3 regions of the Pseudoalteromonas sp. SA25 genome follow, and region 1 is predicted to be linked to each of the others. Evidence: predicted binding sites of a transcription regulator. Region 1 holds the regulator's gene; each other region holds the start of a gene.
The links. The regulator FliA, encoded in region 1, starts transcription of late flagellar genes. The targets are predictions, from matches to a motif close to CTAAAGNTNNNNNNNNNNNNGCCGATA.

Region 1 (2,272 bases):
ATACCGCTATTGCACTAGGGCAACAAGGTAATAGAGTATTAGTGCTGGATGCTGACTTAGGTTTAGCAAACTGTGATGTGATGCTTGGTTTACGTGTAGAGCGCAATTTATCACACGTTTTGTCAGGTGAATGTGAGCTTGACGAGATTTTAGTTGAAGGGCCTGCTGGTATTAAAATTGTACCCGCTACATCGGGCTCGCAAAGTATGGTTGAATTATCGCCATCTGAGCATGCCGGGCTAATTCGTGCATTTAGCGAATTGAATACCGAATTTGATATTTTAATTGTAGATACAGCCGCTGGTATTTCAGACATGGTGCTAAGCTTCTCACGAGCAGCACAAGATGTAATGGTTGTAGTGTGCGATGAACCAACATCAATAACCGATGCTTACGCACTTATTAAAGTATTAAGCCGCGAGCACGGTGTTTATAAGTTCAAAATTGTTGCCAATATGGTCCGCAGTATGCGTGAAGGCACTGAATTGTTTGCAAAACTATCTAAAGTTACCGATCGCTTTTTAGATGTTTCAATGGAGCTAGTAGCAACGGTTCCTTATGACGAAAATATGCGCAAAGCAACACGTCGCCAAAAGGTGATTGTTGAGCTCTTTCCAAGTTCGCCAGCCGCTCTCGCGTTTAAAGCGCTGGCGACAAAAGCAGTTAAATGGCCAATACCAAATCAACCATCTGGGCATTTAGAGTTTTTCATTGAGAAACTAGTAAACGGCTAATTATGACAACATTGGTGAATAGAGCTATGGGATATCAATCAACACAAAACTTAAATGTGATTGTTGAGAAACATGCATCACTTGTTAAAAAAGTGGCATGTCATCTAATTGCTCGATTACCACCTAGCGTTCAGCTTGATGATTTAATTCAATCAGGAATGATAGGTTTAATAGAAGCTTCAAAAAACTTTGATGCAACAAAAGGCGCAAGCTTTGAAACCTTCGCCGGTATTCGTATTCGCGGGGCTATGCTTGATGAAATGCGTCGTGGTGATTGGGCTCCTCGTTCAGTACACCGTAAAAGCCGACAAGTTGCAGAAGCAATTACTGGGCTCGAAAGCAGTCTGAATCGCGAACCAACAGATACAGAAGTTGCTGAAAAACTTGAAATTTCACTCAATGAGTACCATCATATCTTAAATGATGTTAATACCAGTAAAGTATTAGGCATAGAAGACCTTGGTGTAGATGAGGATGTTATTACTCCCGTAGGCCAAGATTTAGCGCTAGACAAACCTTTTAATAATGTTAAAAATGATCGGTTTAATGAGTCTTTGCTAAATGCAATAAAGTCATTACCAGAGCGTGATGCAATGGTACTTTCTTTATACTATAACGATGAAATGAATTTAAAAGAAATAGGACATATACTCGATGTAAGCGAATCGCGTGTAAGTCAGATACATGGTCAGGCGATGATTAAGCTTAAAGCTAAAATCAATGACTGGATAAACTAGTAGTAAGTAAACTAAGGTTAATACCTCACTGGGGGATGTTTTGGATAAAAACATGAAAATTCTTGTAGTTGATGATTTTTCAACGATGAGACGAATTATAAAAAACCTATTACGTGACTTAGGTTTCACTAATGTTCAAGAAGCTGATGACGGGTCTACAGCTTTGCCTATGTTACAAAATCAAGTATTTGATTTTGTGGTTACAGATTGGAATATGCCGGGAATGCAAGGTATTGACCTTTTAAGAGCAATTCGTGCAGATGATAAGTTAAAACATATCCCTGTACTGATGGTAACGGCAGAAGCTAAAAAAGAACAAATAATAGCTGCAGCGCAAGCTGGCGTTAATGGTTATATTGTTAAGCCATTTACGGCTGGAACATTAAAAACTAAATTAGAAAAAGTATTTGAACGCTTAGGCTAATGATGGGGGAGAGGCTTATGTCAGCACCAGCTGCGCCTCAAATAACGTTAGAACAAGCTCGTCAACTCGTCATTTATTTAGAAAACGATGAGCAAGATAAAGCTAATCAGTTGATTTTAGAGACAGCTTCGCAAGAGCAGTCTAAATTATTTGCTGAAGTTGGGAAGTTGACTCGTCAACTGCACGAAGCACTTAAAAGCTTTGAGCTTGATACTCGCTTAACTAACATAACGACAGATGCGATTCCAGATGCTAAAAAGCGGCTTAATTATGTTATAGAAATGACAGAAAATGCGGCTAATAAAACAATGGATGCTGTTGAGGCTAGTTTACCTATAGCTCAGCAACTTGCAGATGAAATATCTCATATCAAACCG
Region 2 (2,272 bases), on a different contig from region 1:
ATCGTCAATTGATGACACTAAGCAGTACCCCTTTGAATCTAAAAAAATAAGTGTTTTTTCAGAAACTATTTATTTGAAATTGGACTCAGGCCAAGATTCCAAAGTAACCCCGTATGATGACCACTTACTTATTACAATATCTCCTCGAGTTAAAAACACTAATCAAAAGTATCGACAGCTATTAGAGACTTATTTAAAAGAGCAGCTTATTGCTTACATAGAAATGCGTTTAGCGTATTTCTGTACTCAAATGGGTGAAGAGTTGCCAAATGATTTAAAAATAGGTGTTTATAAACGAAAGTGGGGGAGTTGTAATAGCAAGCGAGAACTCACTTTTAATTTACATCTTATAGGTGCTCCTTACCACGCTATAGATTATGTGATTGTTCATGAGCTTGCCCACTTAAAGTATTTAAATCATAGCAAAGCTTTTTGGCAGCGAGTAGAGGCGTTTTTCCCCGATTACAAAACATCATCTAATTGGTTAAAACAAAATGGTATGAGTTTACAGTGGGTGTTTTGATGTTACTGAATATAGGAATATAGGAATATAGGAATATAGGAATATAGGAATAGTAGAGAAGTGGTGGAGGGAGCTGGATTCGAACCAGCGAAGGCTGAGCCGTCAGATTTACAGTCTGATCCCTTTGGCCGCTCGGGAACCCCTCCACACTAATTTTATTGCATTTGGCCCCACTTAACTTAGCGGTAAGAAAAGTGGTGGAGGGAGCTGGATTCGAACCAGCGAAGGCTGAGCCGTCAGATTTACAGTCTGATCCCTTTGGCCGCTCGGGAACCCCTCCAATGCAACGGCGCTGATAATAGCAAATTGCGTATTTAAGTAAAGAAAAAAGCTAAAGAAAATTGAAATAAAGCCGATAAATATCTATCAGTTACCACAATCGGCTAAAGACTATGCAAATAGATGATTTGTTAATCACAGAGAGTCAGTTAAACAGTAGACTCAATAATAGTGTGCATGAAAATCGCCGAGGCGAATTTGCACTATTATTAGCGATGCTGTCACATGACGCACTCGACTTTAGTCAATTTCATTTACCAAAAACTGAAATAGATAATTTAGTTATAGAAGAAGAGGCGTTAAGAAAGCAATTTGGCGCAGGTCCAAAGCAACTTTTAGCCCCTGATGAATATAATATGTTGGTTGGACAATTTAATGCATCATTAATATCTCAAGAAGGAGAGCGCTGTGGTATGACAAGTATTAAGTTAAGACAATGCTTAAGCCCTGAACCACTTGCGATTAGAAATGATGACAAGCATATTCCACTTAATATAATAGATAACTGTGAGCTTGCCGTCAGAAGAAGAATTAAAAGCGAACAAACCCAACTAGCCAATCCTCCTATAGATGCAGCTGCTTTTTACGACAGCCTTAATAATGATGCAATACATCAACCACTTCAACTTATTGCTGTGTGATATATGATTGTAATAATCACCAGTTAATATATGCTTTACAACGGGTCTGCTTTATATATTTGCTAATAATTGATTTAATGAAAAAAAAGCATCCAAAAATTAAATGCAATTGCTATAATGGCGTCAAATGGTATGACATGAAATGCCATTATCATTAAACCAAGGTAATTAGGAACGTAATGAAGAAAACATTCACGCTAAATCACGAGAAAATCAAATACCCTCGTATGGTTGATGCTGCAAAGCACGAAGTGAAAAAATATTTGAAAAGAGAGCGTAATAAAACGCTACCTGAAGATGCTGACTATTGGGCATTTGACTGTAAGTTTGGTAACACAGCTGAAGATGCGCAAGTTGTTCACGTTGCTGAATTAAGTAACCAAATTGGCGAAATTGAAAAGCAAGGTTTGACCTCTTTCTATGTAGAGATTTTAGCTCGACCTGCTCAACGTCAACAGTTAGATTTAGATGATGACGAATAACACCTAATTTAATTAAGTGTTCGAAGTTTTAAAATGAGCCCAAGTGGCTCATTTTTTGTTTTTATGCATTAAAGATTCACCATAAATCATTTTTATTAGTAACCAATAAGTAGAATTTTACTTTATTAACATTTGCATAACAAAATGTAGTGATATAGGGTGTGTTTAATTAAAAAAACAAAACAGTTGTACCATGCCGATAAATTACTCTGACCACCAATTGAAATTAAGCTTAAAGAGCTCTAAGGTACTTGTCGTTGACGATCAGCTATTAAGCTTAATTGTATTAAAAAAAATATTATCAGAGCATTTTAGTGTAACAACAACGAGCTGTGGTGAGGATGCGA
Region 3 (2,272 bases), on a different contig from region 1:
GTAATTGCGCAATTAATTAGAGCCCCGGTTTTTAGCTTATGTATTCGCTCAAGCTCTTGTACGGTAATTACTTTATCTGTTGCTGCTATATCAAGGCCTTGTCCGCCAACCATACCCTGAAGGCCTGATGCGTGGGCAAGTGTAGCAATCATTTTTACTTGTGTTTGCGATGAGCATTCAAATTTGTGATTCGCAATAAGCTCAAAAGCAAGAGTTTGAAGAGCATCACCGGCTAAAATTGCATTTGCCTCGCCAAACTCTATATGACAAGTAGGGCGTCCGCGGCGTAAGTCGTCATCGTCCATTGCTGGTAAGTCATCATGGACTAACGAATAGCTATGAATACACTCAATTGCAGCAGCAAGTACGTTTAAGTCTTGATGGTTTGCGCCGAGCATTTTACCTGTGGCATAAACTAAAAATGGGCGTAATCTTTTACCGCCATTAAATAATCCATACTGGGTGGCGTTCTTTACCGTTTCTTCTGTATCGAGAGGCTGGTTAAAATGCTGTTGTAAGGTCGCTACTACATCTTTTTGAGCACGTTCAATATGATTTTTTATGCTCACAGCTATTCCATATCATTATCAAAGTTTGTAAGTACTGACTTTTCGCCATTCCCCATCAAAATTGATACTTTTTGTTCTGCTTGCTGTAATTTCCCTGATGAAGCACTTGCTAATGCAATTCCACGCTCAAATTGCTTTAACGATTGCTCAAGCGATAAGTCACCTTGTTCCATGTCACTAACGATTGTAGATAATTCTTCTAGTGCTTGTTCGAAACTTAAGTTTTCAGGTTTTTTAGTCGCCATCTTTATTTCAGCTTACATAATAAATTTAGGGGTCAATTTTAGGGGGAATGCTAAACTAGGTCAAAGGATGATATTGGTTTTTTACCTTTATAACGTTAAATTATATTTCAAGTGCATTAATAAAGCCTTAATAGCGGTCTGTTGGTTTAATAAATCAATTGATAATTAGGTAGCCTTTATAACTTGATCTAAGATAGTGCTAAAGGCTGCTTTTTATGTTTATTTATAAAAATGGCTTAAGCAATTCAATATGTTGCCGATAAGCAGTTAATAATAAAAGTTTATGATAAGGCCATTAAGCATGAAACTTCTGGAGGAAATGTGGATTTAGCAACCATAATCGGGATCCTAGGCGCAATTGGCTTAATTGTCATGTCTATGTTTATGAGTAGTAGCGGTGAAATGGCTATGTTTTACAATACCCCGTCGGTGGTTATTGTATTTGGTGGTTCACTCTTTATTGTTTTATCAAACTTCACTATGTCGCAATTTTTGGGGATAGGTAAAGTTGTTGCCAAAGCGTTTATGTTTAAAATCGAAACGCCAGAAATACTTATCGAAAAAGCAGTAGAACTTGCTGATTCAGCTCGTAAAGGCGGTTTTTTAGCACTCGAAGAAGCTGAAATTCCAAACCCCTTTATGCGCAAAGGCGTCGATATGCTCGTTGATGGCCATGATGCAGATGTAGTTCGCGCTACACTTCAAAAAGATATTTCTCTAACTACGACTCGCCATGAATTGGGCGCGGGTTTATTTAAGTCGTTAGCTGATATAGGGCCTGCAATGGGTATGATTGGTACTCTAATTGGTTTGGTTGCAATGTTGTCTAACATGGATGACCCAAAGGCAATCGGTCCGGCAATGGCAGTAGCACTATTAACAACTTTATATGGCGCGTTTTTAGCCAATGTTGTGGCAATTCCTATTCAGGTAAAACTTGAACTGCGTAAAGACGAGGAAGCGATGAATCAGCGTTTAATTTTGGATGCTATTTTAGGTATACAAGATGGTCAAAATCCAAAAGTAATCGAAGGTATTTTGAAAAATTACTTAGCTGAATCTAAACGCAAAGTAGATACCGAGGAGTAACTATGTCTGATCAAGAGTGCAAATGTCCACCACCAGGTCTACCTGCATGGATGGGAACGTTTGCCGATTTAATGTCACTGTTAATGTGCTTTTTTGTACTCTTGCTCGCGTTTTCAGAAATGGATGTACTTAAGTTTAAACAAATTGCGGGCTCTATGAAGTTTGCTTTTGGTGTGCAGAATAAAATTGAAGTAAAAGACATCCCTAAAGGGACCTCTGTTATTGCCATGGAGTTTACCCCAGGTAAACCAGAGCCAACCCCAATAGAAACCATTCAGCAGCAAACAGTCGAAATGACTCAACAAATGTTAGAGTTTCAGGCTGGCGATGAAAGCTCAGCAGGCGGTAGGCAAGAACAGCGCGGGGATA

Region 2: the regulator FliA is predicted to act here: its motif matches at 855-881, upstream of GQR45_RS14550 (VC2046/SO_2500 family protein).
Region 3: the regulator FliA is predicted to act here: its motif matches at 1,050-1,076, upstream of pomA (flagellar motor protein PomA).

What each region holds. Positions count from the first base shown of each region.
Region 1 is NZ_WTKV01000005.1:41,421-43,692, forward strand. Features, by position in the region: gene GQR45_RS05440 (MinD/ParA family protein) at 1-734, shown strand, start outside; gene GQR45_RS05445 (RNA polymerase sigma factor FliA) at 761-1,471, shown strand; gene cheY (chemotaxis response regulator CheY) at 1,512-1,895, shown strand; gene GQR45_RS05455 (protein phosphatase CheZ) at 1,913-2,272, shown strand, end outside.
Region 2 is NZ_WTKV01000017.1:83,926-86,197, forward strand. Features, by position in the region: gene GQR45_RS14535 (SprT family zinc-dependent metalloprotease) at 1-523, shown strand, start outside; tRNA gene GQR45_RS14540 (tRNA-Tyr) at 585-669, opposite strand; tRNA gene GQR45_RS14545 (tRNA-Tyr) at 719-803, opposite strand; gene GQR45_RS14550 (VC2046/SO_2500 family protein) at 916-1,443, shown strand; gene GQR45_RS14555 (DUF6172 family protein) at 1,623-1,925, shown strand; gene GQR45_RS14560 (diguanylate cyclase) at 2,119-2,272, shown strand, end outside.
Region 3 is NZ_WTKV01000009.1:4,613-6,884, reverse strand. Features, by position in the region: gene ispA ((2E,6E)-farnesyl diphosphate synthase) at 1-569, opposite strand, end outside; gene GQR45_RS09090 (exodeoxyribonuclease VII small subunit) at 572-814, opposite strand; gene pomA (flagellar motor protein PomA) at 1,136-1,903, shown strand; gene GQR45_RS09080 (flagellar motor protein MotB) at 1,906-2,272, shown strand, end outside.